2 regions of the Actinomadura graeca genome follow, and region 2 is predicted to be linked to the other one. Evidence: riboswitches for the same ligand, from Rfam matches in the RefSeq annotation. Region 2 holds a riboswitch; the other holds the start of a gene.
The links. A riboswitch is a leader RNA that binds a small molecule or an ion and turns the genes downstream of it on or off. The one in region 2 is predicted to bind thiamine pyrophosphate.
Positions count from the first base shown of each region.

Region 1: linked by a shared signal. The riboswitch ahead of thiC (phosphomethylpyrimidine synthase ThiC) and the one ahead of AGRA3207_RS20195 (purine-cytosine permease family protein) in region 2 are both predicted to bind thiamine pyrophosphate.

Region 1 is NZ_CP059572.1:84,420-99,041, forward strand. Features, by position in the region: gene AGRA3207_RS00380 (nickel/cobalt transporter) at 1-325, opposite strand, end outside; gene AGRA3207_RS00385 (tetratricopeptide repeat protein) at 322-1,647, opposite strand; gene AGRA3207_RS00390 (DUF4331 domain-containing protein) at 1,757-3,259, opposite strand; gene AGRA3207_RS00395 (RNA polymerase sigma factor) at 3,429-3,995, opposite strand; gene AGRA3207_RS00400 (metallophosphoesterase family protein) at 4,205-5,041, shown strand; gene AGRA3207_RS00405 (4'-phosphopantetheinyl transferase family protein) at 5,038-5,676, shown strand; gene AGRA3207_RS00410 (TetR/AcrR family transcriptional regulator) at 5,753-6,334, opposite strand; gene AGRA3207_RS00415 (NUDIX hydrolase) at 6,546-7,040, opposite strand; gene AGRA3207_RS00420 (helix-turn-helix domain-containing protein) at 7,164-7,910, opposite strand; gene AGRA3207_RS00425 (hypothetical protein) at 8,155-8,361, shown strand; gene AGRA3207_RS00430 (hypothetical protein) at 8,358-8,855, shown strand; gene thiC (phosphomethylpyrimidine synthase ThiC) at 9,139-10,872, opposite strand; TPP riboswitch at 10,869-10,980, opposite strand; gene AGRA3207_RS00440 (AAA family ATPase) at 11,068-11,601, opposite strand; gene AGRA3207_RS00445 (sensor histidine kinase) at 11,721-12,890, shown strand; gene AGRA3207_RS00450 (NUDIX hydrolase) at 12,877-13,404, opposite strand; gene clsA (cardiolipin synthase ClsA) at 13,484-14,197, shown strand; gene AGRA3207_RS00460 (mannose-1-phosphate guanyltransferase) at 14,207-14,622, shown strand, end outside.
Region 2 is NZ_CP059572.1:4,557,082-4,571,703, forward strand. Features, by position in the region: gene AGRA3207_RS20165 (heavy metal translocating P-type ATPase) at 1-1,709, opposite strand, end outside; gene AGRA3207_RS20170 (hypothetical protein) at 1,740-2,735, opposite strand; gene AGRA3207_RS20175 (heavy-metal-associated domain-containing protein) at 2,758-2,964, opposite strand; gene AGRA3207_RS20180 (Fpg/Nei family DNA glycosylase) at 3,277-4,140, shown strand; gene AGRA3207_RS20185 (SSI family serine proteinase inhibitor) at 4,243-4,683, opposite strand; gene AGRA3207_RS20190 (rhodanese-like domain-containing protein) at 4,751-5,086, shown strand; TPP riboswitch at 5,114-5,227, shown strand; gene AGRA3207_RS20195 (purine-cytosine permease family protein) at 5,220-6,563, shown strand; gene AGRA3207_RS20200 (PAS domain-containing protein) at 6,716-8,719, shown strand; gene AGRA3207_RS20205 (ATP-binding protein) at 9,110-9,655, shown strand; partial or broken gene AGRA3207_RS20210 (IS110 family transposase) at 10,336-10,545, shown strand; gene AGRA3207_RS20215 (hypothetical protein) at 10,659-10,934, opposite strand; gene AGRA3207_RS20220 (arginine deiminase) at 13,456-14,622, opposite strand, start outside.

The DNA of each region.
Region 1 (14,622 bases), 4.5 Mb from region 2:
CGCACTCCAGCCGCAGCGTCCGCAGCCCCGCCTGCCCGGGCAGCGCGACCGCCGAGGACGAGCGGACCGCCGCCGCGACGGGCCGCCCGTCCGCGGTGATCCGGAACGCGGCGGCCGAGCGCGCGCATTCGCGCCCGGCCCATCCGCGCAGGTCGGCGCCGTCCTGGAGCACCTGCGCCGCCGGGATCTCCGCGAGGTCCTGGACGTGGTCGATCCGCAGCTCGTGCGGCGCCACGACGAGGCCGTCGTAGCGGTTGACCGAGAAGTTGCCGAGCGGGTGCGCCATGGACGCGGCGGCCCCGGCGGCCAGCACCAGCGCGATCACTCGTCGCCCCCGAGGTCCGCCAGCGCCGCGCGGGCGCGGGGGGCATGGAGCGGGGAGAAGTGCGGGTTGAGGCGCAGCGCCTCGGCCAGGTCGCGCCGCGCGTCGGCGCGCCGCCCGAGGGAACGCTCGATCATGCCGCGGTGGTAGCGGAACGCGGCGTTGCGGTACCCGGTCGCCGCGGCCTCCTTGGCGTACCGGAGCGCCTCCTCGTCGCGGCCGTCGGCGTGCAGGGCCCACGCGAGGGCGTCGGCGACGTGGACGCTGTGGCGGCGCGCCCATTCGGCGCGCGCGGCGCGCAGGGCCGCCGCGTGGTCGCCGTGGTCGGTCTCGAACAGCGCTGTCTCCAGGTCGGGCGTGACCCCGTTGGCCTTGGCGAGGGCGCCCCACGCCGAGGCGACCGCGTACTGCTTGGCCGCCTCGTCGCGGCGCCCCGCGGCCTCGTGCAGCTCGCCGAGCCACGTCAGCCGCCCGGGCAGCGGCGACCGGCCGACCAGGGCCTGCTGGTCGCGCGTCGCGCCGGCCAGGTCGCCGGTCGCCGCGCGCACCCGCGCGCGCCCGTCCAGCGCGCCGAGGTCGGCGGGGTCGGCCTGCAGCGCCGCCGCGAACTCGCGGCCCGCGGCGGCGGTGTCACCGCGGTTCCAGGCCAGCTCGCCGAGCTGCGTCCGGACGTAGGCGACGTCGCCCTTGCCGGTGGCCGAGGACGCCGCGAGCTCCAGGATGCGCCGCGCCTCGCCCGTCCGGCCCTGGAGCTCCCGGACGTAGGCGAGCCGCGTGAACACGGGGATGCCGGGCGCGGTCGCGTCGGCGTGCTCGGCGGCCTTCCGCGCGTCCTCGTAGCGGCCCAGCTCCACCAGCGCGTCCACCCGGACGGCCAGCGCGCGCGCCCCGTAGGCGTTGATGGCGAGGGCGCGGTCGGCCTCCGCCAGCGCCGTGGTGAAGTCGTGCCGCGCCGCGGCCAGCGCGGCGAGGCCCGTGTGGGCGGTGTCGTTGTCCCGCGGGCGCAGTCCCATCGACGTCTTCAGGGCGTCCGCAGCCTTCGGGTAGTAGGACGGGTCGGCGGTGAGCCGCGCCCGCTCCACGTAGGCCAGCCCGAGCGCCGCCCAGCCGGACGCGTCGCGCGGCTGGTCGCGCAGGTGGTGCTGCAGCCGGTCGAGCGATCCGCTCAGCGCCGCCGCGGGGGCCTCGGCGGCGCCCGCGGCGAACGCGGCGTCGGAGGTGCGCGGCGGCCGCTCCACCCGGATGGTCGCGGCGAGCGTGAAACCGGTGATCATCGCCGCGATCAGGCCCGCCATCAGCAGGCGGCGTGCGAGTACGTGTCCCATGGAAGTTCCCTCGTACGGGCGTGCGTCGTGGGGGCGGGCGGCCCGGCCGCGCCGGGGCAGGGGCGCGGCCGGACCGGGTTCGGGTGTCGCGGGGCGATGGGCCCGGGGCTCAGCGGATGGGGCCGCGCCTGCGCCGGAACCACAGGGCGCCGCCGCTGACGAGGAACGCCGCGCCCACGCCCAGGGCGAGGACGGGGACGAGCGGCATGCGCTCGGTGGTCGGCTCAGTGCTCGCCGCCGGCGTGGCCCTGAGGTTGGCGGCCCGCTTGCTCAGCGTCTCCTTGCGGTCGCCGCGCTGCACGGCGGAGCCGGACGTCGGGAGCGCGACGTAGGGGAACGCCTTCTCCAGCTTCACGTCGTTGGCGTCCACCATGTCGCCGAGGTCGTTCTTCTTGCCGAGCAGCTCGCCCTCGACGACCTGCAGCGAGATGTCGAGCACGTCGTCGCCGAGCCGGCGGCCGTTGGGGAAGCCGGCGTTGTCGCCGTCCAGCACGCCGAGGCGCTTGGGCTCGGCCGCGGGCGGGATCGAGGTGTTGAGCCGCATCAGCTCCGCCGGGCGGACCTTCGGCGGCTGGTTCAGCTTCGGCACGCCCGTCAGGAAGACCTGCACGAGGTCGTTGCGCGGGGCGGCCGGCGCCGCGATCTGGTAGATCCCCTCGATCAGCTTCGGCAGCTCCGGGTTCGTGACGTTCGGCAGGAACTGCGCGTCATGCCAGGGCGAGGAGGCGTTGAACTTGTCCTTGTCCTTGATCGGGTTGACGACCTCGTTCACCAGCGGCATCCCCAGCCGCGACACCTGCACCCAGTCGCCGCCCGCGCTCTTGCGCTGCACCGTCGAGAACACGCCGACGATCGGCTGGCCATGGGCGATCAGCGCCTTGGTCGGGATCTGGAGCGCCACCGTCTGCACGTTGTAGCCGCGCAGCGTGTCGTTGCCGACCTCCTTGAGGTTCCCGCCGTACAGCAGGTCGAAGACGCGCAGGTCCAGGAAGAACGGGTCGTCGGCCTGCCCGGCGAACACCTGCGCGCCGCTCGACAGCGTCTTGACGGCCTGCTCGCGCAGCTTCCGGTAGTCGGGCATCGACGCCCGGCCGACGTTGGACGGCGCGACCGGCACGTCCGACGCCAGCCTCCGCGAGGCGACCGGTATGCCGTGCCTGCGGTGGATCAGCGTCAGGTCGTAGGTCTGCCGGAAGTTGAGGTTCGGGTCGGCGAGGCTCTTCACCGGCCCGGTGTTGTACAGGAACGTGTTCCGGTTCTGGAAGGAGTCCTTGAAGGAGAACCGGTAGGTGAACTCCGGCAGGGAGTCGCCGTCGTTGTCGACGTTGATGTCGTACCGCGCGTCGTTCGCGAACTTGAAGAAGTTGGGCCCTCCGGCCGGCTCCTCGAACGGCGAGAAGTTGGCCACCAGCGTCGTCGTGTCCGGCTTATCCGGGCTGACGAACGCGTAGACGTCGGTGTTGTCGTACTGCGGCTGTCCGGAGATGAGCGGTGCCTCGCGGTGACTGGACGCCGTCGCGGCACCCGGCCCGGAGCCGGACAGGGCCGCCGCCGCGAGTGCGGCGGCCGCCGTGAACAGCGCGGCGGCCTTGAGATGGAACGGTCGTGACATCGCTGGAACCTTCTCGCGAGCCAGGCGGTGCCTTCGACCGGCACCGCGGATGTCACGGCTTCGTCGCCCTCGCCCGCCGCGGATTGGGTCGTGACCGGAAGGGGTCAACATCCCGGCGGATTGAGCCTTGCGGGCGTCTCAGGCGTACGCGCGCGCCCGCGCACGGCGCTCAGGGGAAGAGACCCTCGCGCTCCAGACGGTCCCCTAACCGGGCGAGGCCGCTGCGGATGCGGGACTTGGCCGTCCCCTCGGGGATCCCGAGCGCCGCGGCCACCTGCCGGTACGTCAGCCCGCGGTAGTAGGCCAGCTCCAGAGCGTCGCGCATGGGCACGGGGAGCGCGTTCAGCGACTCCTTCATCCGGCTCGCCAGTTCCCCGGCGAGCACGGCCTCGTCGGCCCCGCCCTCGGCGGCCGCGGGCGCGGGCTCCGGCAGGGGACGGCGCCGCCGGGCCTCCCGGCGCACCCAGTCGACCGACCTGCGGTGCGCGAGCGTCGCGATCCACCCGCGCAGCGAACCGCGCCCGGGATCGAAGGCCAGCGGGCGTTCCCAGAGCCCGGCGAAGACCTCCTGCGTGACGTCGTGCGCCGCCTCCCGGTCGCCCGTGACCCGCCGGGCGAGCCCGTACACCAGCGGCGCGTACAGGTCGTAGACCTCGCCGAGCGCCTGCTCGTCGCCCGCCGCGAGCCGGGCGCGCAGATCCTCGTCACCGGCGGGCGCCGGCCGGGGCGCGTCCACCGAACCACCACCCGTCTCTGACCGGCTCGCCGTGAATTGTCTCACCCGCGTGATCGGCCGTGAACGACCTTCGTCCGGGACGGCCCGGCGCCTGAGGTGCGGCGCAGGTCCGGCGCCCGGATGGCCTTGTCCGGCCAGGGCGCCCGCCCGCGGGCCACGGGTGCCGGGGACGCGGCGGGGCCGCGTCCCCGGCAGCCTACGATCATTGGATGAGCGGTCTGTACGGCATCAGCGACCTGCACGTGGGATTTTCCGACAACCGCGCGTTCGTCGAGGGACTCCGGCCCGCGTCCGACGGCGACTGGCTGATCGTCGCCGGGGACGTCGGCGAGCGCTTCTCCGATGTCGAGTGGACGCTGCGCACCCTCGCAGGGCGGTTCGGCAGGGTCGTCTGGGTGCCCGGCAACCACGAGCTGTGGACGACGAAGGACGACCCCGTGGCCCTGCGGGGCGAGGCCCGCTACCGGCGGCTCGTCGAGATGTGCCGCGGCCTGGGCGTGCTGACGCCCGAGGACCCGTACCCGGTGTGGGAGGGCGAGGGCGGCCCGGTGACGATCGCGCCCCTGTTCATCCTGTACGACTACACGTTCCGCCCGGACGGCGCCTCCACCAAGGAGGAGGCCCTGGAGATCGCGCGCGAGGCGGGGATCGTCTGCACCGACGAGGTCTACCTGCACCCCGACCCCCACCCCACGCGGGACGCCTGGTGCGACGCGCGGATCACCTACACCGAGCGCCGTCTCAAGGAGCTGCCGCCCGACACCAGGACGGTCCTCGTCAACCACTGGCCGCTCATCCGCGAACCCACGCGCGTCCTGTGGTACCCCGAGTTCGCCCAGTGGTGCGGCAGCGAGCGCACCGCCGACTGGCACGTCCGGTTCGGCGCGGTCTCCGTCGTGTACGGGCACCTGCACATCCCCCGGACGATCTGGGCGGACGGCGTGCCGCACGTCGAGGTGTCCGTCGGCTACCCGCGCGAATGGCGCAAGCGCGACACCGCGCCGCAGGGCCCGCGTCCCGTCCTGCTCCCGCGGGAGGACGCGTGATCGAGGGGATCGTCCCGGCGGGCGTCCGCACGTCCGCCGTCTACGACGACCCGCCCGGCGCCGTCCTGTTCCCCGAGGAGGAGCCCGTGGTCGCGCGGGCGGTCGACAAGCGGCGCCGGGAGTTCACGACCGTCCGCTGGTGCGCCCGCGAGGCCCTCGCCGGGCTGGGGATGCCGCCCGTCCCGATCACGCGGGGCGAGCGGGGCGCGCCCCGGTGGCCGGACGGCGTCGTCGGCAGCATGACCCACTGCGACGGCTACCGGGCCGCCGCCGTCGCCCGGTCAGGGGACGTCGCCGCCCTCGGCATCGACGCAGAACCCCACGGCCCCCTTCCCGACGGCGTCCTGGAGGCCATCGCCCGCGAGGAGGAGCTCCCCCTGCTGGAGGAGCTGGGCCGCGCCTCCCCGGACGTGCACTGGGACCGGCTGCTGTTCTGCGCCAAGGAGGCCGTGTACAAGGCGTGGTTCCCGGTGGCGCGCCGCTGGCTCGGCTTCGAGGACGCCACCCTCGTGCTCGACCCCGGCGGCACGTTCACCGCCGAGATCCTCGTCCCCGACCCGCCGTTCCGCGGTTTCACCGGCCGCTGGACGGCCGGCCGCGGCCTGATCGCCACCGCCATCACCGTCCCCGCCTAGCCGGGCGGCCTCCCGCGCCCGCCCACCGCGAGGCGGTGACGCGCCGGCCGCGGGAACGGGCCCCTCGGGCCCGGATTCACGGGCACAGCCCGGCGGCGGCCAGGGCGAGCAGGCGGTTCGCCGCGGCGGGGTCGTTCTCGGTGGCCATGGCGATCGCGTTGGCCAGCCGGAGCACGTCGTCGAAGGCGGTGTCCGCCGGCGCCAGGCCGCCCTTCTGCGCGCGGACGAACAGCTCCTCGCCGGCGGCGCGCATGGCCCGGCAGGACGGGTTGAGCTCGGACCGCTCGTCCTTCAGCGTCACCATGACCGACGCGGGCATGCCGCGGAACACGGTGACCTGCTCGATGAACGCGCGCAGCCACGTCAGCAGCGCCTCGCCGGGCGCGGGGGCGGCCAGCAGGCCGCGGGCCCGGGCGGCGAGCTCGTCGTAGACCCCGGCGAGCATGGCCTCCAAAAGGTCCTGCCGGGTGGGGAAGTGCCGGTAGAGCGTCCCGATCCCGACGCCGGCCAGCCGGGCGACGCCCTCCAGGGAGGCGTCGGCGCCGTCGCGCAGGAACATCTCCCGGGCCGCGGCGAGCAGCCGCGCGCGGTTGCGGCGGACATCGGCGCGCTCGGTCCGGGCGGCGGCGGCCCGCCGGGGTGTGTCGTCGGTGGTCACCTGGTCCTTCGGTCCTTCCTGGCGGGGGACGGGGACGCCTGTTTTTGGAACGGTCCCCAGATAGTAGCGGTGATGAGCCGCATGGTCCCCGCACACAGAAGGCCGCCGAACCCGCCGCGGACGAGTGGTCCGCGGCGGCCTCGGAAGGACCGGTCAGGAGCCGCCGGGAAACAAGGACAGATAGACGCACCCGCCGCCGGCGTCAGAGGCCTCAGTCGATTTGCGGCTCCCTGCTGTCGAGGCCATGCCGGATCCGCCGCCAGAGTGCGGGATGGATCTCGTAGTCGTCCAGGTCGTCCGGCGCGACCCAGACGACCTCGGACGCCTCGTCCGTCGTCATCAGGACACCGCCGACCGGCCGCGCGTGCAGGCAGATGTTCACCGGCTGCCGGACCTCGTCCACCCGCCCGTCCTTGATGTACTCGATCACGTGGTCGGGGGTGGTGAACACGCCCACGAGATCGCCGGTTTCGATCTCGACGCCGGTCTCCTCGCGGCACTCCCGGACGGCGCACTCCCGGATGGTCTCGCCCTTCTTCAGCCCGCCTGTGGGAATCGTCCACAAACCATTGTCAGGGCGCCGCAGCAGCAGCACCCGGCCATCGTCGTCACGTACGAGCGCGGACGCCGAGGGCTTGCGGCTGGTGGGCTTGGGCGCGTCCGGGTCCTGCCAGTGGTCGACGCGCCGGGCTTTCGTCGTGCTCATGCTCCATCCTCGGCCAGCCGGTCTATCGGGTTGAGTCCGAGCGACAGGTTGGAACGGCGCGAGTTCTCGATCAGCTGCTCAGCCTGCTCGCGACCGGCGCTCTGTCGTCTCGGGGACGGTTGATCAGTTGCCGGCCACGGGGCGTCCGTTGTTCCAGAGTTCGTTGACATGGCAGGCGAAGCGATCGAAGAGGCCCTCTTCTTGGCAGCGCTGCACGTGGAGCATGGGAGAGTCGTGCCCGACCAGGTATGCGAGATGCGGTGTCACGAGCATCTGGTCATCGAAGATGAAGACGCTCATGGCAATGTGATCGTCTCCGTAGCGGGCTTCGATGCCTGGGACGTCGGCGACCTTGGAAAGCTCGTCCAAAGTGATCTTGATGCGTGTGCCGACCGTGAGCGGCACGGATTCAAGAGTTTCACGGCGCCGGGTCACATCGCTTTCGGGATCGCCGATCAGGAACCGAACCCGACTGCCATTCTGAGCCTTGCGGCGGAGAATCCCCCGGAGGTTGGGGATCTCAAGCCACAGGAAGTAGTTCGTGTAACCGGCGAAAATGAGGTTTTTGGAGGCATCGTCGATCAGGCGTCGCCACACCGACTTCGGGCAGGCGGATCGGTGCGGGTAGACCGCGACGACCTCGCGATCGGGGCCGGTCTTGACGTTCTTTCGGATTGCGTCGGGCCACAGCACGGCCTCATCAACTCCTAAGGCCCGAGACGCGTCCCACCGGTGTCGCAGGTGGGGCGTCCGCCCTTCATCGACGATCCACCGAGCCACCGTCTTCACGTCCACCTGGCACGCGTCGGCTAGTTCTTGCTCCGTCAGTCTCGCATCGTTCAGGGCCTGCCTCAGCGCGTCGTTGGCCACTGCGCTCCCAGCGTCGGGACGGAAGGGACGTTCCCCGAACGTATCTCTGACACGTCGTAGACGTCCTTGGAACGCTGTTCAAACGTCCGCAGGCTCAGGAGCATGCTCGATCCCACCCCAAATAAGGCGACCCCGGACGCGGTGTTAGGAGCACCGGCCGGGGTCTGACCGGAAGTGAGATCCGGCTATGGGCAAAGTACAGCAACCGCACAATACGGACGCCGTACAGAAGCGGAAGGCGGCGTTGCGGGAGGAGTTTCCGGGCTGGTCGATCATTCACACCGCCGACACCGCGCGGTGGTGGGCGACGCGGCCGACCGGGCGCGCCGGGCACCACGGCCCCTTCGGCGGCCGGGTGGTGACCGAGCTGGACGCCGACACCGCCGAGGCACTGCGCGAGAACCTGCGGGAGGTCACCGACGCCGAGACCGGCGGGAGGCCCGCGCGGTGAGCGGGCACGAGGCGGTGATCCGCGCGGTGGGCGGGCAGTTCCCCGGCGGGATCGTCGCGACTTACGCCGACAGCCCCCTGGTACTGCGGAAGCTGCTGGAGGCGGCGCAGGAGTGCGACCACCGGCTGGCGCTGCGGACGCTGGTGGCCAGGCTGGGCGAGCGCGGCGTCACGGTCCGCATCTACCGGACCAGCCTGATCGTGACCGGGTCGGACGAGCGGAAGCTGATCGTCATCTGCCAGCGGGCGGTGTTCCGGTGGGCGGTGGGCGAGGAGATCGGGCTCGTCACCGGCATGGACCGCGCGGTGCAGGACGTCGCCGACGCCGCGAAGGGGGCTCGTCGTGAGCGCGCCGATCCCGCCGGACGCTCCCGTGACCACGCTCGCCCTGACGTCCGGCCCTCAGGCTCCGGCGCGGTTCCCGGGCCGGGTGCGGCACTGGCGCGGCGAAGCCACCGGCCGCTACTGGGCGCTGGTGCCCTGGCCCTGGAATGACGTGGGATACCGGCTGGTCGAGGGCATGACCCTGAACGACCTGGCCGAACAGGTCCGGCAGCTGCTGGAGAGCAGGGCCGCGCGGGGCGGCGGCGTGCCAGGAGCCGGGGGCGGCGCCGCAGCAGCCGCGCCGCCCCTTCCCACCGGGCACGGGGCCCGGACCATCGCGGCCCCCTGGCCCGGACCGCCGTGCGGCGGCTACGAGGCATCGTGGACGACCGCACCCGCGACATCACCGGCGCCTCCTGCGTCGAGGACGGCGGCGGGCCCGGGTGGTGGCAGGTCAGGAGCCGCCGGGTGATATCGGCAGGTAGACGCGGCCGCCGGTGGCGCGGAACTCGCCGGCCTTCTCCTGCATCCCGGCGGCGAGGGCCTCGTCTTCGCCGAGGCCGTGCTCGTCGGCGTATCGCCGGACGTCCCTGGTGATCTTCATGGAGCAGAAGTGAGGCCCGCACATGGAGCAGAAGTGCGCGGTCTTCGCCGGGGCGGCCGGGAGCGTCTCGTCGTGGAACGCGCGTGCGGTGTCCGGGTCGAGGGACAGGTTGAACTGGTCCTCCCACCGGAAGTCGAACCGCGCGTCGGAGAGCGCGTCGTCCCACGCCTGGGCGCCCGGGTGGCCCTTCGCCAGGTCGGCGGCGTGCGCGGCGATCTTGTAGGCGATGACGCCGGCCTTGACGTCGTCACGGTCCGGCAGGCCCAGGTGCTCCTTGGGGGTGACGTAGCAGAGCATCGCGGTGCCGTACCAGCCGATCATCGCCGCGCCGATCGCCGAGGTGATGTGATCGTAGCCGGGCGCGATGTCGGTGGTCAGCGGCCCGAGCGTGTAGAACGGCGCCCCGTCGCACCACTCCTGCTGGAGGTCGACGTTCTCCTTGATCTTGTGCATCGGGACGTGCCCGGGTCCCTCGTTCATCACCTGGTTGCCGTACTCCGCGGCGATCCGGGTCAGCTCGCCCTGGGTGCGCAGCTCGGCGAACTGCGCCTCGTCGTTGGCGTCGGCGATCGACCCGGGGCGCAGCCCGTCCCCGAGCGACCAGGTGATGTCGTAGGCGGCGAAGATCTCGCACAGCTCCCGGAAGTGCGTGTACAGGAAGTTCTCCTCGTGGTGCGCCAGGCACCACGCCGCCATGATCGACCCGCCGCGGGACACGATCCCGGTCTTGCGGCGCGCCGTCAGCGGCACGTACGGCAGCAGCACGCCCGCGTGGACGGTCATGTAGTCCACGCCCTGCTCCGCCTGCTCGATCACCGTGTCGCGGAAGACGTCGAAGGTCAGCTCGGCCGGGTCGCCGCCGACCTTCTCCACCGCCTGGTACAGCGGGACGGTCCCGACCGGGACGGGCGAGTTCCGCAGGATCCACTCCCGCGTGGTGTGGATGTCGCGGCCCGTCGACAGGTCCATGATCGTGTCCGCGCCCCACCGGGTCGCCCAGGTCATCTTCTCCACCTCGTCCTCGATGGACGAGGCGACGGCGGAGTTGCCGATGTTCGCGTTCACCTTCACGAGGAAGTTCCGGCCGATGACCATCGGCTCGATCTCGGGGTGGTTGACGTTGGCGGGCAGCACCGCCCGCCCGGCGGCCAGCTCGTCCCGGACGAACTCCGGCGCCACGCCCTCGCGCAGCGCGGCGAACTCCATCTCGGGTGTGACCTCGCCGCGGAGCGCGTAGGCGCGCTGGGTCACCGCCCCTCCGGTCGCGCGCCTGGGCCGTCTCGGCGGGAACGCCGCCCGGTCGCGCAGCGGGTCGCCGGCCCGCCGCCCGTCGTCCTCGGGCCGTGCGGCCCGCCCGTCGTAGGCGGCGGTGTCGCCGCGCTCGGTGATCCACGCGTCCCGCAGGGCGGGCAGCCCCCGCCGGACGTCCGTCTCGTGCGACGGGTCGGTGTACGGCCCGGACGTGTCGTACAGGACGACGGCGCCGCCGTCGGTCAGCGGCACCTCCCGCATGGGCACGCGCAGGTCGGGCCGCGAACCCTGGAGGAACGTCTTGCGGGCAGAGGAAACCACGGTCTCGGTCATACGACTCGATCTCTCCCTACGCCGGCATTACCCGGTCAGGTTCCAGCGGTCAGCGGCCGTCCCAGCCGCTATCTCAGCCCGGTTCGCCGGGCCCCCGCGATCTGTCGTGCCCGACGCTAACCCGCCGCACCCCCGTTGCCGCAAGCGGCGCCCATGGGATAAGGGCCGGTGGGTGAATCGCCCTACGGTGTCCGGTTACAGCGCCCAGGACTCCGGCTCCTGCGCGCGCCGCAGGATCTCGTCCACCGTCTCCTCCGGCGTCTGGCCGGACGTGTCGAGCCACAGCCCGATGCGCGGTGTCCCGGTCCGCAGGCCCTCGTCGAGCTGCTCGATCGTCCACACGCCGTAGGCGTCCTTGCCCCTGGCCGCCTCGCGGGCCGCGACCGCCTCCGGCCGCGGGGCGAGGACCACGACGAGCAGCGGCCGCCCCTCGATGAGCGCGGTCATCTCGGTCAGGTGGCCGCCGAGGACGACGTCCTGCGCGACGACGGTGAACCCCTCGCGGAAGTAGGCGTCGCACGTCCGTGCCGTCAGGCGATGCCGCAGGCGGAGCTGTCGCACGGCCTCCTCGGACGGGTCCGGTGTCATGTCCGCCCGCCCGCCCACCACCATCCGCCGGAACACGCTGCCGCGCACGTGCACCGAGCGGGGGAACCGCTCCGCGAGGAGCTGCGCGACCGTCGACTTCCCGGCCGCCTGGATCCCGGTGATGAGGAAGATCGCTTTCATGCCGCTCCGTCCGTGACCGTACCGGGCGCCTCCGACCGTACCGCCGGCGCGCCCGGAGCCGGCGCACCGCCATCGCGGGGCGGGTGCGGGACGGGGATCCCGTCGGGGAGGATGGTGGCGTGGTGGTGACGGTCCCCCGGGTGAGCGGTCAGGTCAGGGATGCGCTGGCGGCGGCGGCGCTCGCCGTCTGCGCGGCGGTCGCGGCGGCGGTGTGGCCCGAGGTGCGCCCGCTGGACGCGCCGGGCCTCCTGCTGCTGGCCGGTGTGCACGCGCCGCTGGCGGTCCTGCGGCGCTGGCCGGGCCGGGCGCTGGCGTCGCTGGTCGTCCTGGCGCTGCCGTACCACCTGCTCCAGTACCAGCACCACGCGCTGGTGCCCGCCGAGGTGATCGCGCTGTTCGGGTACGCCGTGCTCGGACGGCGGGTCCGGGTCGTGCTCAGCGTCGTCGCGCTGCTGCTGCTGACCTGCGTGGTCGGGATGGCGATGCGCGCGGGCGGCGGCAGCGTCCGGGAGCAGATCGCGGTGATCGAGGGCGTCGTCGCGATCGCCATCGCCGTCCAGGTGTGGCGGAGCCACCGCGCCCGCGTCGCGGCGATCACCGAGCGGGCCGAGCGCGCCGAGCGGACACGGGAGCAGGAGGCGCGCCGCCGGGTCGCCGAGGAACGCCTCCGGATCGCCCGTGACCTGCACGACCTCCTCGCGCACAGCATCACCCTGATCGGCGTGCAGGCGGGCGCGGCGGCGCACCTCGTCCGCGGCGACCGCCCGGTGGACCGCGGGGAGCTCGGCGAGGCGCTCGCCTCGATCGCCGCGACCTGCCGGGACGCCCGGACGGAACTGCGCGGGACCCTCCAGGTCCTGCGCGGCGCCGACGGCGGACCGCCGGAGGTCCTGCCGGGCATCGCGGGGATCGCCGGTCTCGCGGAGGCGGCGCGCGCGGCCGGGCTCACCGTCGTCCTCGACGACGAGGGGGCCGGGACGCCGCCGCCGGAGGTGGGCGTCGCCGCCTACCGCATCGTCCAGGAGGCGCTGACCAACGTCGTCAAGCACGCCGCCGCCACGACCGTCGAGGTCGGGCTGGCGCGGGACGGGGACCGGCTCGCCGTCCGGGTCGCCGACGACGGGCGCGGCCCGGCCGGAGGGTCGCCGCGGGGGTTCGGCCTGCTCGGGATGATCGAACGGGCGCGCAGCGTCGGCGGGACCCTGGACGCCGGTCCCCGGGCGGGCGGCGGGTTCACCGTCACCGCCCTCCTGCCCGTCGCGGACGTGGGCTCCGTCACCCCCCGCTGAGACGCTGCAACAGGAGCAGCCCGCAGAGGCTGGACGCCGAGCCGATCTCACCGCGCGCCGCCATGTCCGGGACGTCGGCCAGCGGAACCCACTCGATGCGTTCCGCCTCCACGTCGGTGGGCTCGCCGACCCGTTCGGCGCCGTCCGCCCGAAAGATGTGGTGGACGCCGTCGTGGACACCGGGGGACGGCGGCACCTCCAGGATCCGGCGCAGCGGCCCCGCGCGGTACCCCGTCTCCTCGACCAGCTCGCGCGCGGCGGCGCCGGCGGGGTCCTCGCCGTCCTCGACCCGTCCGCCCGGAACCTCCCAGCCCCACCGGTCGGTGATGAAACGGTGCCGCCAGATGAGCAGGGCCCGCGCGCGGCCGTCCACCGCGATCACGCCCGCGGCGGGGCGCACCCGCAGAAGGTGGTGGTCGACGCGGCGCCCGTCGGGGAGCTCGACATCGGCCAGCCGCACGTCCATCCAGGGGCTGTCGTAGATCGACCTCTCCCCGTGCACAGTCCATCGCATGACCGGACGCTATCGGGGGCTTTCAAACCCTTACCGGTAGGGTCAGGATCAAGGGGGACGCAGGGAGGCGAGCTCGTCGGTGAGTGCTGTGGCGGGACAGGACCGGATCTGGACGGTGCCGAACGTCCTCAGCCTGGCGCGTCTCGTGGGCGTCCCGCTGTTCCTGTGGCTCGTCCTCGCCGAGGCGGACTGGTGGGCGCTCGGCCTGCTGGTGTTCGCCGGGCTGTCGGACTGGCTGGACGGGAAGCTGGCTCGGGCGCTGAACCAGACCAGCAGGCTGGGGATGGTGCTCGACCCCGCCGCCGACCGGCTCTACATCTTCGCCACCCTCGTCGGCCTCACGATCCGCGACATCATCCCGGTGTGGCTGGTGGTCCTGCTGGTGGCCCGCGAGGTCGTGATCGTCCCGATCGCGCCGATCGTGCGGCGGCTGGGGTACGGGGGGACGCTCCCCGTCCACTTCATCGGCAAGGCGGCCACGCTCTGCCTGCTGTACGCCTTCCCGCTGCTGCTGCTGGGCGACCATGACGGCGGCGCGGGGACCACGGCGAAGGTCATCGGATGGTCCTTCGCCATCTGGGGGACGGCCCTGTACTGGTGGGCCGCCGTCCTGTACTGGGCGCAGACGCGGCGGCTGGCCGCGGCAGGCCGCGCCTCGCCCCCGGCCCCCGTGCCGGAAAACGCGCCGGAAACCGCGCCGGACCCGGGCGCCGCGCCCGGCCCGGCCGCCGCGCCGGACCCGGGGGGAGTGCCCGGGGCGGGCTCCGCCGGCCGGCGATCAGAAGGGAGCTGAGAACCCCCGATGAAGGCCGTCGTGATGGCGGGGGGCGAGGGGACGCGGCTGCGTCCGATGACCGCCAACCAGCCCAAGCCGCTCCTGCCGCTCGTCAACCGGCCGATCATGGAACATGTGCTGCGCCTGCTCAAACGGCACGGGTTCAGCGAGACCGTCGTCACCGTCCAGTTCCTCGCGGCGCTGATCCGCAACTACTTCGGCGACGGCGAGGAGCTCGGCATGTCGCTGAGCTACGCCACCGAGGAGATTCCGCTCGGCACCGCCGGCAGCGTCAAGAACGCCGAGGAGGCCCTGCGCGACGACCGGTTCCTGGTGATCTCCGGGGACGCCCTCACCGACATCGACCTGACCGACATGGTGCGGTTCCACGAACGCAGCGGCGCCCTGGTCACCATCGGGCTGAAACGCGTCCCGAACCCCCT
Region 2 (14,622 bases):
CAGCCCACCGCGACCGCGGTGCGGCCGAGCGCCTGCGCGTCCGCCATGGCCTTCTTCAGGGCGGGCGTCAGCTCCTGTGCCCACTCGGCCAGCAGTTGCGGGCGGCCGACGAGCACGCCGTGCCCGTCCACCACCCCCTGCACGCCCAGGCCCTCGACGTTGGCGAAGTCCTCGACGGTGCCCAGCGTCCCGGCCCGCTCCGCGGCGCCCCTGGCGATGGCCTGGGCGATGGGGTGCTCGGACGCGTCCTCCAGCGCCCCGGCCAGCCGCAGGACCTCGGTCTCGTCGACGCCCTCGGCGGTGACGACGTCGACCAGGGCCATCCGCCCGGTGGTGACGGTGCCGGTCTTGTCGAGCACGACCGTGTCGACGGCGCGGGTCGACTCCAGCACCTCCGGGCCCTTGATCAGGATGCCGAGCTGCGCGCCGCGTCCCGTCCCGACCATCAGGGCCGTCGGGGTCGCGAGGCCCAGCGCGCACGGGCAGGCGATGATCAGCACGGCGACCGCGGCGGTGAACGCCCCGGCGGCGCCGCCGCCCGTCCCGATCCAGAAGCCGAGCGTGGCGGCCGCCAGCGCGATCACGACCGGGACGAAGACCCCCGAGATCCGGTCGGCGAGCCGCTGTACCTGCGCCTTCCCGGCCTGGGCGTCCTCCACCAGCCGCGCCATCTGCGCGAGCCGGGTGTCGGAGCCGACGCGGGTCGCCCGCACCAGCAGCCGCCCGCCCGCGTTGACGGTCGCGCCGGTGACGGTGTCGCCGGGCCCCACCTCGACCGGGACGGATTCGCCGGTCAGCAGCGACGCGTCCACGGCGGACGAGCCCTCCTCGACCGTCCCGTCCGTGGCGATCTTCTCGCCGGGGCGGACGACGAACACATCGCCCACCGCGAGCCGCTCGACCGGGACGCGCTCCTCCCGGGCCGTGCCCCCGGGGCCGTCCCGGACGACCGAGACCTCCTTGGCGCCGAGCTCCAGCAGCGTCCTCAGCGCGGCGCCCGCGCGGCGCTTGGACCGCGCCTCGAAGTAGCGTCCGGCGAGGATGAACGCGATGACGCCGGACGCGGCCTCCAGGTAGATGTTCATGGACCCGTCCGAGCGGGTCATGGAGAACTCGAAGCCGTGCTTCATCCCCGGCTCGCCTGCCGTCCCGAAGAACAGCGCCCACAGCGACCAGCCGAACGCCGCGAGCGTGCCCACCGACACCAGCGTGTCCATGGTCGCGGCGCCGTGCCGCAGGTTGGTGAAGGCGGCCTTGTGGAACGGCCAGCCCGCGTAGACCACCACCGGCGCCGCGAGCGCCAGCGACAGCCACTGCCAGTTCTCGAACTGCAGGGCCGGGATCATCGCCATCGCGATGACCGGCACGGACAGCACCACCGAGGTGACCAGCCGCTCGCGCAGCGTCCGCAACCCATCGGCGGGCCCGTCCTCGGCGGCCGGGGCCTCGCCGCCGGTGCCGCTCTGGGGCGGCGGGGGCAGCTCGGCGGTGTAGCCCGCCTTCTCGACGGACGCGACCAGGTCCTCGGGAGAAACCCCCGCGGGGAACTCCACCCGGGCCTTCTCGGTGGCGTAGTTGACGGTGGCGGTGACCCCGTCGATCCTGTTGAGGCGCTTCTCGATGCGGGCGGCGCAGGACGCGCACGTCATCCCGCCGATCGCCAGCTCGATCCGCCCGGGTTCCGCGTCGGGTACGGCGCCGGTCGTCATCGCTCCTCCTCTTCCTCGCTCGTACGGGCGTCAGTGCGTGTGGTCGTGGCCCTCGCCGGGCCCTCCGGAAGGCTCTCCGGCGGGCGGGGGCGCCTGCGGCACCGATCCGGCGTGCACGGTGAACTCGGCCGTGCGGACCTTGCCCGCATGCTGGAAGTCGAGGTACAGACGGTAGGCGCCCGCGCTCGGCACCTTGGCGTAGAAGGTGATGCCGGGTCCCGCCTTCGTCTTCCCGTCGCCCGGCTCCCCGTCCGGGTGGACGTGGAGGTAGGCCAGGTCGCCGCTGCGGAGCGCGACCAGATGCCCGTACGCCTCCAGGTACGGTTGCAGGTCCGTGACGGGCTCACCGTCCTTGCCCACCGAGAGGACGAGCCTGCTGGTCCGGCCGGGTGCGAGGCTCCCGCTCAGGCGCACCTCGTAGCCGTCCACCCGGGCGACCTGCTCGGGCTCCGGAAGCGGCGTGAACCGGCCGTCGCCCTCGGCGAAGATGTCGGCGCCCAGGGTCAGCTGCTGCTTCGCCCCCTCGGGCTGGACGTCGGTGAAGAACCGGTAGGTCCCCGCCTTCGGCAGCACCACCTGGACGGCCCAGACCCCGCCGCCGACCTCCGCCGGGTGCAGGTGCTGGAAGCCCGACAGGTCGCGCCGCGCGATGATCAGGTGCAGCCGCTTGCCGTGCAGGGGCGTGAACCCCGTGACGGGCCTGCCGTCCGGCCCGTTGACCGTGAACCTGAAGTCGGTCGGCTCGCCCGGCCGGAACGTCGTCCGGCGGGGGACGAGCGTGTAGCCGTCCTGGGAGATCTGGAGGCCGCCGGGTACCGGGGTACCGGTATCGGCACCGCCGTGCCCGCCGCCGTGCCCGCCCGGTGCGCCGCTCTGCGCGCCGCCCTTCTCACCGCCGTGCCCGCCGTGCCCTCCGGTGTCCGCCGTGGCGCCCACCGGACCGGCGATCTTGCCGATCCCTGCGGCGCCGCCGAAGACGACGGCCAGGCCCAGGGCGTAGGCGCCCAGCTTGGTCGCTGTGTTCATCGTCCTGCTCCGTCCCGCGCGCTCACTGCCTGAGTTCGTATCCGGCCTCCTCGACGGCGCCCTGGATCAGGACGTCGTCGACGGGGCCGTCGCTGGTGACGGTCACCGTGCCGGTCTGGAGGTCCACGTCGACGCCGGTGACGCCCGCGACCCGCTCGACCTCCTCGGTGACCGAGCTGACGCAGTGCCCGCAGGTCATCCCGGTCACGGTGTAGGTGGCGGTGCTCATCTCGCGGCTCCTCATCTCGGTTCATGTACCCCTAGGGGGTATCTTGCGGCCCTCATGGTGCCATAACCCGGCACTCGGCACAACCCGTACCCCCTAGGGGTTATTTCGAGATCTGGATCACACCTCCGCGGCGGCCGCGGCCCGGAGGTTATCCACAGGCACGACGCCCGTCCTCCCCCAGCGCTTTGGGGATATTCGTAGAGGTATCGACCTCGGAAACCGGCCCCTGGCACACGGATCCGGTGTTGTGCACAGGGTTTTCCACAGGGCTTGCCGACTCTGTGGACGGGTTCATCGCGGATACTGGGGAGCATGCCTGAGTTGCCTGAGGTGGAGGCGCTGGCCGGCTTCCTGCGGGAGCGCGCGGTCGGCCATGCCGTCGCCCGCATCGATGTTCTCGCCATCTCCGCGCTGAAGACGTACGACCCGCCGGTGACCTCCCTCGGCGGCCTCACCATCACCGGCGCCGCCCGGCACGGCAAGTTCCTCGACCTCGACGTCGACGGCCTCCACCTGGTGATCCACCTGGCCCGCGCGGGCTGGCTCCGCTGGCGCGACGAGATACCGGCGCGTCCCGTCCGGCCGGGGGGCAAGAACCCGCTCGCCCTGCGCGTCCACCTCGACGACGGCTCCGGTTTCGACCTCACCGAGGCCGGCACGAAGAAGGGCCTGGCCGTCTACGTGGTCCGCGACCCCTCGGACGTCCCCGGCGTCGCGGCGCTCGGACCCGACCCCCTGGACCCCGCCTTCACCGCCGAGGCGCTCGGCGCGATCCTCGCGGGCAAGCGCACCCAGATCAAGGGCCTGCTCCGCGACCAGAAGGTGATCGCCGGGATCGGCAACGCCTACTCCGACGAGGTCCTGCACGTCGCGCGGACGTCCCCGTTCAAGATCGCCTCCTCGTTCACCCCGGACGAGGTCACGGCCCTGCACGAGGCGATCATCACGACCCTGCGGGACGCCGTGGAGCGCTCCCGCGGCCTGGAGGCACAGGACCTCAAGGGCGAGAAGAAGACCGGCCTCCGCGTCCACGGCCGCACCGGGCAGAAATGCCCGGTGTGCGGCGACACCGTCCGCGAGGTCTCCTTCGCCGACTCGTCCCTCCAGTACTGCCCCACCTGCCAGACCGGAGGCAAGCCGCTGGCCGACCGCCGCCTCTCCCGTCTCCTCAAGTGACCGGGGAAAGAGAAGGACCCTGACCGAGGGGTCAGGGTCCAGGGGACGGAAGAGCGGGTCCAGGGGACGGGAAGGACGGGGACCGAGCGGGGAAGCGTCTGGTCAACGGACCTTCGGGACGTCGCCGAAGAGGGCGCCCACCGCACTCCAGCGGTGGAGCTGGCAGCCGTCCTTGCGGGTGAACCGGGTGTCGATCTTCTCGCCCTGCCAGGTGCCCGTGACCGTGGCGATCTCCGGACCGCCGTAGATCTGGGTGCACATCTGGTCCTTGGGGACGGGCTTGAACGGCTGTTTGACCTTGGTGAGCGCCGCGCACGCGTCGGCGGCCTTCGGATGATCGCCGCCGGGCGGCGCGCAGTTGAGGGTCCAGGTCTTGGCCGGTGCCTCCGCAGAGGCCCGGACCTGGATTCTGAGGCTGTCCGCCGGGGTACCCGAAGGCTGGACGGACGTCGTGCCCGAGGGCTGGTCGGCGGGCTTGCCGGAGGACTGTTCGTCGCCGCAGGCCGCCAGTGAGAGGATCATGGCGAGGCCGGGCGTCGTCAAGAGGAGCGTCCGATACCGCATACGTGATTCGACGCGGTGGGGCCATGCGCGGTTCCATGGGGGTGTGATGAATTTCGGGGACGACGTGCCGGCGGTCGACGCCGCTGACGTTCCGCAGGATGCGTACCTGCTGGACGTGCGCGAACAGGAGGAATGGGACGCGGGGCACGCACCCGGGGCGGTCCACATCCCGATGGGCCAGCTGGGAGACCGGGCGTCGGAGGTGCCCCGCGACCAGGACGTCTTCGTGATCTGCCGGTCCGGCGCGCGGTCCGCCCAGGTGACGGTCGCGCTCAACCAGGCGGGGTGGCTGGCCCGGAACGTCGACGGCGGGATGAAGCGGTGGGCCGAGGCGGGGCGTCCGATGGAGGCCACCGGTGACGGGCCGCCGTACGTTGCCTGACTTTTTGGGCCCTGTACCATCGGTTTGACCGATATCCGCGGGAGCTCGGGCTGACCGGGCTGAGAGGGTGACTCGCAGGCGTCACCGACCGCATGAACCTGTCCGGGTAATGCCGGCGTAGGGAGTGTGTTCCATGACGTCCGCCCTCGGCGCGCGCGCCAACGAGCGCCCACGGGACGAGGTCCCCTACACCCTCGACGAGCCGGCGCCGAAGGTCCTCGGCTTCTGGGACCAGAGCGCTTTCTGGGCGAACCTCGGCGTCAGTTTGTTCGCGTTCTCCGGCGCCTACACCGTCCTGGCGCCGGGCACGGACGGCAAGCCGACGCTGTCGATCGTGGCGGGGATCGTCGCGATGGCCGTGGGGACCGCGCTGGGCGGGCTGATGCTCGGCCTCGCCGCGGCACCCGGCGCGCGGACGGGCCAGCCCGCGATGGTGCTCTTGCGGGGACTGTTCGGCGCGCGGCTGTCCTACGCACCCACCGTGCTGAACATCGCCCAGTTGGTGGGCTGGGGGACCTTTGAACTGATCGTCATAGCGGACGCCGCGCGCGCTCTCTGGGACGGCGTTCCGCGGTGGGCCTACGTCATCACGGCCGGGGTCATCACGACCGTGTTGACCATCTGGCCGCTCGGCTCGGTGCGGATGCTGCGCCGGTACGTGACCGCCGCGGTCATGGTCGCGCTCGTGTACTTCTACATCCAGCTCGTGCGCGAGCCACTTCCTGACCTCACGGACGGCTCCTGGGGCGGATTCTGGATCGGGGCAGACGCGGCGCTGGCCGTCTCCATCTCCTGGGTCCCGGTCGCCGCCGACTACACACGGCACGCCCGAAGCGCGCGCGGGGCGTTCGGTGCCGCGTCCATCGGATACTCGGTCACGCAGATCATCGCCTACGTCCTCGGGCTGCTCGCCCTGGCCCTGGTGGCGGGCGACTCCTCGAAGGTCTTCGACCCGTTCCTGAACGTGACCCTCGGCGTGCTGTTCTTCGCGGTGTTCGTGCTGCGCGAGGCCGACCAGTCGTTCGCGAACGTGTACTCCACGGCCGTCTCGATCCAGAACCTCGTCCCCCGCGCGGACAGGCGGGTCCTCACGATCGCGCTCGGCACGGGCATCACCGTCCTCGCGCTGGTTCTGGACATCGGCGACTACGCGGGATTCCTGTCACTGATCGGCTCGGTGTTCGTCCCCCTCCTCGGCGTCCTCGCCGCCGATTTCTTCCTCGGCAGGGGACGTGAATGGGACATGTCGCGGACCGCGCCGTCGCGGTGGGGGATGATCGCGGCGTGGGCGCTCGGCGTGATCGCCTACCAGCTGATCAACCCGGGCACCGTGAGCCGGTGGGCCGGGTTCTGGACGGACGTCCAGGACGCGCTGCACTTCACCCCCCAGAGCTGGATGAGCGCCTCACTGCTGTCGTTCCTGGTGGCCGCCACCGCCGCGCTGGTCATCGGAAGAATGGCGCGGACGGCACACTGAGCACCCTCCGCCGCGCCCGGAAGCACCCGCGGCGGAGGCCCGAATACGCCGCCGTCACGCCCCTGAAGTGGCGTTCTTCCGGTAGATCGCGGTGTCCGGTGGGAACTTTTCGGTCCTGGTTGGCGGGCGCGGCACCCGGCCGCGGTGGCACGATGACAGACGTGCACCACCACGTCCACGACCCGATCGCGCGCGCCGTCATCGAGAGCGCCGCCGACGCGATCGTGGCCGTCGACCAGCGGCACCGCGTCACGGTGTGGAACCCGGCGGCCGAGCGGATGTTCGGCTGGACGGCCGAGGAGATGGTCGGGCGGGTCCCGCCGATCGTCCCCGACGAGCTGAAGGCCGAGCACAACGCCGTCCAGGAGCGGCTGCTCACCCGGCGGGCCGGGGAGGGCGAGAGCGGGCAGATCTCGATCGCGACGCGGCGGTTCCACCAGGACGGCCACCTCATCGACGTGCGCATCGACACGAGCCTGCTGAAGGACCCGGGCGGCACGCCGCTCGGCTGGGTCGGGGTGTACCACCCGGTGGAGGACGACGAGATCGTCCAGCACCACATGGCCGAGCGGGCGCGGCTCGTCCGGCGGCTGAACGACATCGTCGCCGACCTGAACGCCGAGCTCGACCTCGCGGTCGTGCTCGACCGGATCACGGCCGCGCTCATCGAGCTGACCGGCGCCGACGCCGGCGGATTCGTGCGGATCGAGGGCGAGCGGCTCCGGCTGGTCAGCATGTCCGGGCTGCCCGAGCACATGCGCGGCACGTCCGCGGAGCTGCGGCCGAGCCTGGTCGGCGAACTGCTGCGATCGGGCAAGACGGTGAAGCTCGCGACCGGCGAGCGGCGCCTCGGCGACCTCGTCTGGTCCGAGCTGGACGGCCTGCACACGGTCGCGCTCGGTCTGTCCTACCTGCAGAACCGCCCGTACGGCGCGCTGTACGCGCTGTTCTCGGGCCGCAAGGTCGGGCACATGGAGCTGGAGCTGCTGGAGCTCCTCGCCGGGCACGCAGGCGTCGCGGTCGGGAACGCCGTCGCCTACGCCGAGGTCGTCCGGCAGCGCGCGCACGAGCGCGCCGTCATCGACTCCAGCGCGGACGGCATCGCCGTCCTCGACCACGACCTCGTCGTCCGGCAGTGGAACCCCGCCGCGCACACCCTCACCGGCATCCCGCCCGAGGACGCGCTCGGCCGCCCGCTGCCGTTCGCGATGCCCGCGCTGGGCGAGATGCTCACGTTCCCGCTGGAGTCGGGGACCTGGCTGAACGTGCTGGCCGCCGAGATCGAGGAGACCGGCGAGCTGGTCGTGGACTTCCGCGACGTCTCCGAGGCCAAGGCCCTCGAAGAGGCCAAGGACCTGTTCCTCGCGACGACCAGCCACGAGCTGCGCACCCCGATCACGGTCGTGCAGGGCTTCGCGTCCACGCTGGTCAACCGGTGGGACGAGCTGGCCGATCCCGACCGCCGCACCGCCGTGGCCACGATCGCCGAGCGCGCCCAGTCGCTCGCCCGCCTCGTCGAGCACCTGCTGCTGGGCTCCCGCGCGGGCGCCGACGAGCTGGCCGTGACGATCGAGCCGTTCGACCTGACCCGCGTCCTAGAGGGCGTGGTCGGCGGGTTCCGGTCCCTGTCGCCGCTGCACCGCGTCGAACTGGAGATCGCACCGGACCTCCCGCCCGCGCAGGGCGACCCGATGGCGACCGACATCGTCCTCGGACAGCTTCTGGAGAACGCCTTCAAGTACTCACCGAACGGCGGGACGGTCTGGGTCCGCGCGCGCGCCGAGGGCCCCGACGTCATCGTGACGGTCGTGGACGAGGGCATCGGCATCGCCCCGGGCGACCACGACCGGATCTTCGAACGGTTCGTCCAGGGCGAGGCCGGGGACCGGCGCCGGTTCGGCGGCATCGGGCTCGGCCTCTACATCGTCAAACGGCTCACCGAAGCCCAGGGTGGGACGATTTCGGCGCACCCGGGCCGACCCTACAGTGATGCATTTCACACCAAGTCGCGAAAAGTCGGATCTGGTGTGACGACGATCTCAGACGGCGGCGGTCCCACTCCTCGAACGCATATCCGGAAAAGCGTCGCGACCGGGCACGACACCACCCCTCCGGGGGAGGGTACCTGCATGCGACTCGCCCTCCGCAGGGCCTGATCGACTCCGCGAGGACGGTTACTGTCCGTGACGATAGAGGGTGCTGGACCAGCGGGTGAGAACGCTGTGACCGGCGCTTTCCCCCTTCCTGACAGGTGGCAGCCTGGGCTTCTGCGGAAAAGTTCGGTGGCTGCAGGGTGTGATGGACGAAACGCGCGCGTGAGGAGTAATCCGCCGTTGGCTGGATAGATCCATTGTTGGTCGCCGTTGGTGACGAGATTCCGTTCCGACGCCGCAAACGGGGGTGATCACCGTGACCGGACGCCCGAAGACTCGTTGTGCAGGTGGCGAACCACATCCCCCGTGTTTCCGGCCGGTGACATTGGGGCATTTCGGTCGTACCGGAAGGGCTGCGACGGGCCTCGTCCGAGTCAGCGAATCCACGAGGAGGTGAGGGCGTCGAGCGTCGTACTACTGCCACACGCGCCGTCGAGCGTCGCGGTCGCCCGCAAGCGCCTCAGCTCCGATCTGGTCGCCTCCGGCGTCTACGAGTCCATCGTCGACGACGCCAGCGTGATCGTGAGCGAGCTCCTCAGCAACGCCCTCCGCCACGCGCGCCCCCTCCCGTCCGGCCAGGTCAAGGTCTGCTGGCTCCGACGCGGCGACCTCCTGGAACTGGAGGTCAGCGACGGCGGCGCCATGACCGAGCCCCGGCGCGGCCCCGGCACCCTGTCCTCACTCGGCGGCCGCGGCCTCGGCATCGTCGAGGCCCTCTCCGAAGGCTGGGGCGTCCGCCACGAAGACGGCGCCACCACGGTCTGGGCCGTCCTCCGCGCCCCCCGCTCGACCAGCGCCAACGGCTCCGCCACCCCCGCCGACGCCCACGCCGCCGTGCCCGAGCCGGCCGACCTCCCCGACACGGTCGGCGAACCGGACAGCCACCTTTTCAGCGGAACCAGGTATGGAGCGGCCCCAAGCCGGGCATACCCCGGCTAGAGAGACCAGCACCTCACCTTGTATGGTCCTCTTCAAGCTCGGGCGCTGTCGTGCCCCCGTCGACACCGCCCGAGCTGTTTTTATTGTGTTGTTCTTGGCGTCGGGCCTTGGCGGCCCTCCTTCGGCGAACAACACGGCGATCGCTGCATCGCTCCGAACTCGCCCTAGAGGGCTCGCTGCGCGATCAGATCCTCGCTTCGCTCGTATCTGCCTTCGGACGCGATCGCAACGTCCCGGTCCCAGCCACCTGAGGCTACGACTCACCCCCTCACCCCCTCACCCCCTCACCCACCACATCCACGCCACGGCCCCCGCCACGACCGTGACGCACATTCCAGCGACAACCCACCACCACGACGCGCACCACACCAGACACACCGTGGCCAAGCCCAGCCACCCAGAACCGCGAGACACCGCGCCCACGCGCAGCAGCCCCGCCAGAAGATCGAGCGCATCAATAGACGCGCGACCCCCGGCTGCGCAGAGGGTCCCTGCAGCCGCTCAACCACGCCAGGACGGCCCAACAATCACCCCGAGCAAGCGGGATGCACACCCCGACGCCCCGCCCTGAGCGTCGCAAACAAACCTCTCCTAGCGAGCCCAGGAAGCACGCCTGCGCGCCTCGTACCGGGACCATCCCGCATGGTGCAGAGACCACCGGTCGCCGACAATGTGCTCCTCGGGACGACTCCATGCACCATCGCCCGATGCCCGCGGACTCCGAGCTCGTGCAGGCCATCGCAGTGCTGGCACGCGCCCAGCAGGACGCGGTCTGGAACCGCCAACAGCTGGCCAACCAGTTCCGGTCTCTGCTCCTTGAGGTTCGCCCAGCGGCCTCGGACGCCTTCCTGAGCACCGGCCTGACCTGCCGCGAGGCCAGGTCAGTACTCTGACCTGCACCGACACCCGGCAAGGCCGCACGGATGACTCGCCACGGACTGGTGTCTGCGACGGCCGGGTGCGCGGGGACCAGGCACGCCGAGCAGTTCTCGTACGGCGTGCGTCAGCCGGTCGCGATGAAGGAGAACTCCCGGTCGGATGCGGGTCCGGAGCTCTCAGTCGTGACGACCCTGAAGCCCTGGTTGGTGATCTCGATCGGGTAGGCGCCGTCGAGTCCGTCCTCGGCCTCGACCACAGAGGTGACCACGACGGGAAGCGCCGAGAATGTGCGGTCGAGCGTGACGGTGTAGTAGCCCGGCTTGTCGCGGCGTGCTTTGAAGCCGGTGCCGGCCTTGGGCGTGCCCTCGCGGTCGACCCATCCATACACAGAGACCGTCATTGTCGTTCCTTCCCCCGGAGCGGTGATGTCAGCTAGCCCTTATGGGCGGGACGTGCGTGGGCAGGGCACCACGACCCGGTGACACCGAACCCATACCCTGCAACTACAATGTGTAATCATTCGTGTCGAATGGGTAACTCATCGTGTCTTAGGTGTGGTCGCCCTGCCGCGGACGCTTGATTCTTAGCCGCACCGGATGCTTGCGAGGGCACCTCCCCGGCGTGTGAGGAAGACGTCGACCGTGACGTCGTAAACCACCTGCGAGTGGCCCCCCGCTTGCGTGCGCGAAGAGCACTCGTCGGACGCGTCCGGCCTTCCGTACCAAATGGGATCTTCCCTACGCGCGCAGGGAGCGCTCCGACAGCAACCGGATGGAGGTGTTGTGCCAGGGATTGTCCTGCGTGCGCTGACGGCTCCGGACCTCATCGCCCTGCGAGGGCACCCTCTCGGCGTGTGGGGAGCACGTCGGCCGTGACGTCGTGGACCACCTGCGAGTGGACCCCTGCATGCGCGGTGCCGCGTGCCAGCTCGGCGACGACGGAGGACCCACCCTGCGTGTGCGAGGAGCACGAGACCGGGAGTTGAACGCCTCTTCAACCAGAAGCTTCCCTGTGGCATAGGAAGCACCGGACCGGGTCGTCTGGCCCCTTCGACCCGTGGGACCTTCTCTGTAGGCGTAGGGAGCACGCCGCGCAGGGACGTCGGCCCGGCCGTCCCCGGGCACCTTCCCTACGTGCGCGGGGAGCACCAACGGCTCCGGACCTCATCGCCCTGCGAGGGCACCTACCCTGCATGTGGAAACACGCCGACCGTGACGTCGCGAACCACCTGCGAGCGAGCCCCTCCCTGCGTGCGCGGGGAGCACCCGGCTTTCAGTCCTGGCGACATTGGGGAGGACCATTCCCACGTGTCCGGGGCACGCGTGGGTACGGACCGGGAACATCGAGGACGGACCATCCTGTACGCGCCGGGAGCACGCCCGGCCGATCATCGCCTCGGCAAGCACGACCGAACCATCCGGCGTGCGGGAGAGCGCACCGTCGCCGCCGCGTCGCGCCCTGGCCGCCGGACCCTCCCTGCGTGCGCGGGCAGCACTCACGGCTCCGATCCTCATCGCCCTTCCTGCATGCGCGGTGAGCACGCCATGCCGCGCACCAGCTCGGCGACGTCGGGGGACCTACGCTGCATGCGCGGTAAGCACGGAATCAGGCCGTCCGGTTCCGCCGACGGGGTAGGACCTTCCCTGTACGCGTAGGAAGCGCCGCGCAGGCCATCGACCCGGCCGCCCCGGCAGTACCTTCCTACGTGCGTGAGGGCGCACGACCGCGCCGCAGGGCGCTCAGGGACGTAGAGGGGCCCCGCGTGCGTGGGGAGTACAGGACCAGGTAGTCCGGCTCCGCCCACCGGGTGGGACCTTCCTTGTAAGCGTAGCGAGCGCGCCGCGCAGGACGTCGTTCCGGCAGTCCCGGCGGTACCTTCCCGACGTGCGCGGGGCGCACGGCCGCGCCACGGGAACACCCAGGACGAGGGGGATACTCTCTGCGCGGCGGGGAGCACCCCTTCAGCTCGATGCTCCCCGACGCAAGTCGCGGGACCTCCCTGCGTGCGTGGGGGCATCGGGAGACGTCTGGATCTCGGGACGTCGGACTCCCTCCGTGCGCCGGGAGCACGTGATCCCGGCACTGCGCGGCGGCGCCACGCGGTGGGACTCCGTGCGTGGGCGGGGATCATCCCGCTACCAGGCCCCTGATCATCGCGGCCCTGTCGGACTCCCTACGTACGCGGGAAGCATTCCTGAACGGGCCAGGGTGGAGGCAACCTGAGGTCGGGCTCCCTGCGTGCGCGGGGAGCATTGTTTCCTCGGGGGGTTCGTCGTCGGGGAGCGGTCGGGCTCCCTGCGTGCGCGGGAGCATATGGGTCGATGGTGGCGGCGGGACCCGGCGCGGTCGGGCTCCCTGCGTGCACGGGGAGCATGCCGCGGCGCCACGGGTTATGTGGCCGGTGTCGTCGGGCTCCCTGCGTGCACGGGGAGCATGCTTGCTGACCTGCGGTTCTGTCGGCCAATAGGGGGCGCACGGGAGCACTATGCTGGGTTCGGGCATTTCCGGCGGCGGAGCTATGGCTGCGGGGCGGCGGTGCTTGCGGGCGCTCCAGCCAGTTGGCGGGGACGGCTCGTCCGATCACGCCCGAAGGGTGATACCTGCTGAACCCGTAGCTCCGGTTGCCCCTACGACGCGGCGACCTGAGCGCCTGCGAGGCCGCGGAAACGCTCGTGCGCCCGTTACGCGGACGCGGAGAGGCTGACGGCCCTTCACCGCGTCCGCCCTGACGGAAGGCGCCTTGCGGAACTCGCCGCGCATTGTCTTCCACCTGCGGACCGTCTGGCCAGCCCGCAGCGACCTCAGGGCGTGCGATCGCATGCGAAGCCAGTTTCGAGCTTGCGAGGAACTGATCGCGCAGCGAGCCCCCAGGCGAGCCGGAGCGATGCAGCGATCGCCGCGTCGCCCGTGGAAGGAGGGCGTTAAACGCCCGACGCCGAGGGTGATGCTCTGAATATCGGACATGACATGCAGCGGGGGCCGCCTCGGCCTGTGCCTAGTTCGCTGCCGGTTATGCGGATGACTTCTATGCCTGCTGCTTCTAGTTGGGCGTTAGTCTCTATGTTGCGTTCGTAGGCGACGCAGAGGCGGGGGGCTACGGCGAGGGTGTTGTTGCCGTCGTCCCATTGTTCGCGTTCGGCTGTGACGGGGTCCAGGCCGGTGTCGATGACCTTGAGGCGGTCCAGGCCCATGGCTTCGGCGGCGGATTCCAGGAAGGGGCGGGGTTCGGTGACGTGGAGGTCGCCGTCCACCAGGGTGACCGTGTAGGCGGTCAGGGAGTGGGCGACCGGGGGGTACATGACGACGGTGTCGACGTCGACCATGGTGCAGACGGTGTCGAGGTGCATCGTGGCGCGTTCCTGGGCGATGGGGACGGCCAGGATGGTGTGGGCCAGGCCGGCGCCGATGACCTGGCGGGCGAGGCGTTCCACGCCTGCGGGGGTCGTCCGCTCGCCGGTGCCGACGGCGATGACGCCGGGGCACAGGAGGAGGATGTCTCCGCCTTCCAGGTGTTCGAGGTCCGGGGTGTACACCGGTTCCACGCCGGCGAAGCGGGGGTGGTGGGCGTAGATCAGGCCGGTCAGGGACGCCTCGCGGCGGCGGGCCTCCATGGCGAGGCTGGTGACGGCGACCCTGTTGCCGATCCAGGTGCTGTTGTCGCGGGTGAACAGCAGGCCGGGGAGGGGGTCGATGATGAAGTCGACGCGGTCCATGAGGCGGTAGACCAGGCCGTGGCCGGACTTCAGCTCCTCGTGGGCCAGTCCGGCGATGAGGGTGTGGGCGAGGTTCTCGGGGTCCTGGTCGCGCAGGTAGCCCTCGACGACGCCGCGGAGCTGGTCGCCCAGGCGGAGGTCGGCGGTGGCGTCGGCGATCGCGCGTTCCCTGGCCGCTTCGTATTCGAGGGCGTCCTGGAGCAGTTCGGTGACGTAGAGGACTTCGACGCCGCGTGAGCGGAGGGCCTCGGCGAAGGCGTCGTGTTCCTCTTGGGCGCGGCCGACCCAGGGGATGGCGTCGAACAGCAGCTTGTCGCTGTTGCGCGGGGTGAGCCTTTTCAGTTCCGCGCCGGGACGGTGCAGCATGACGGTCCG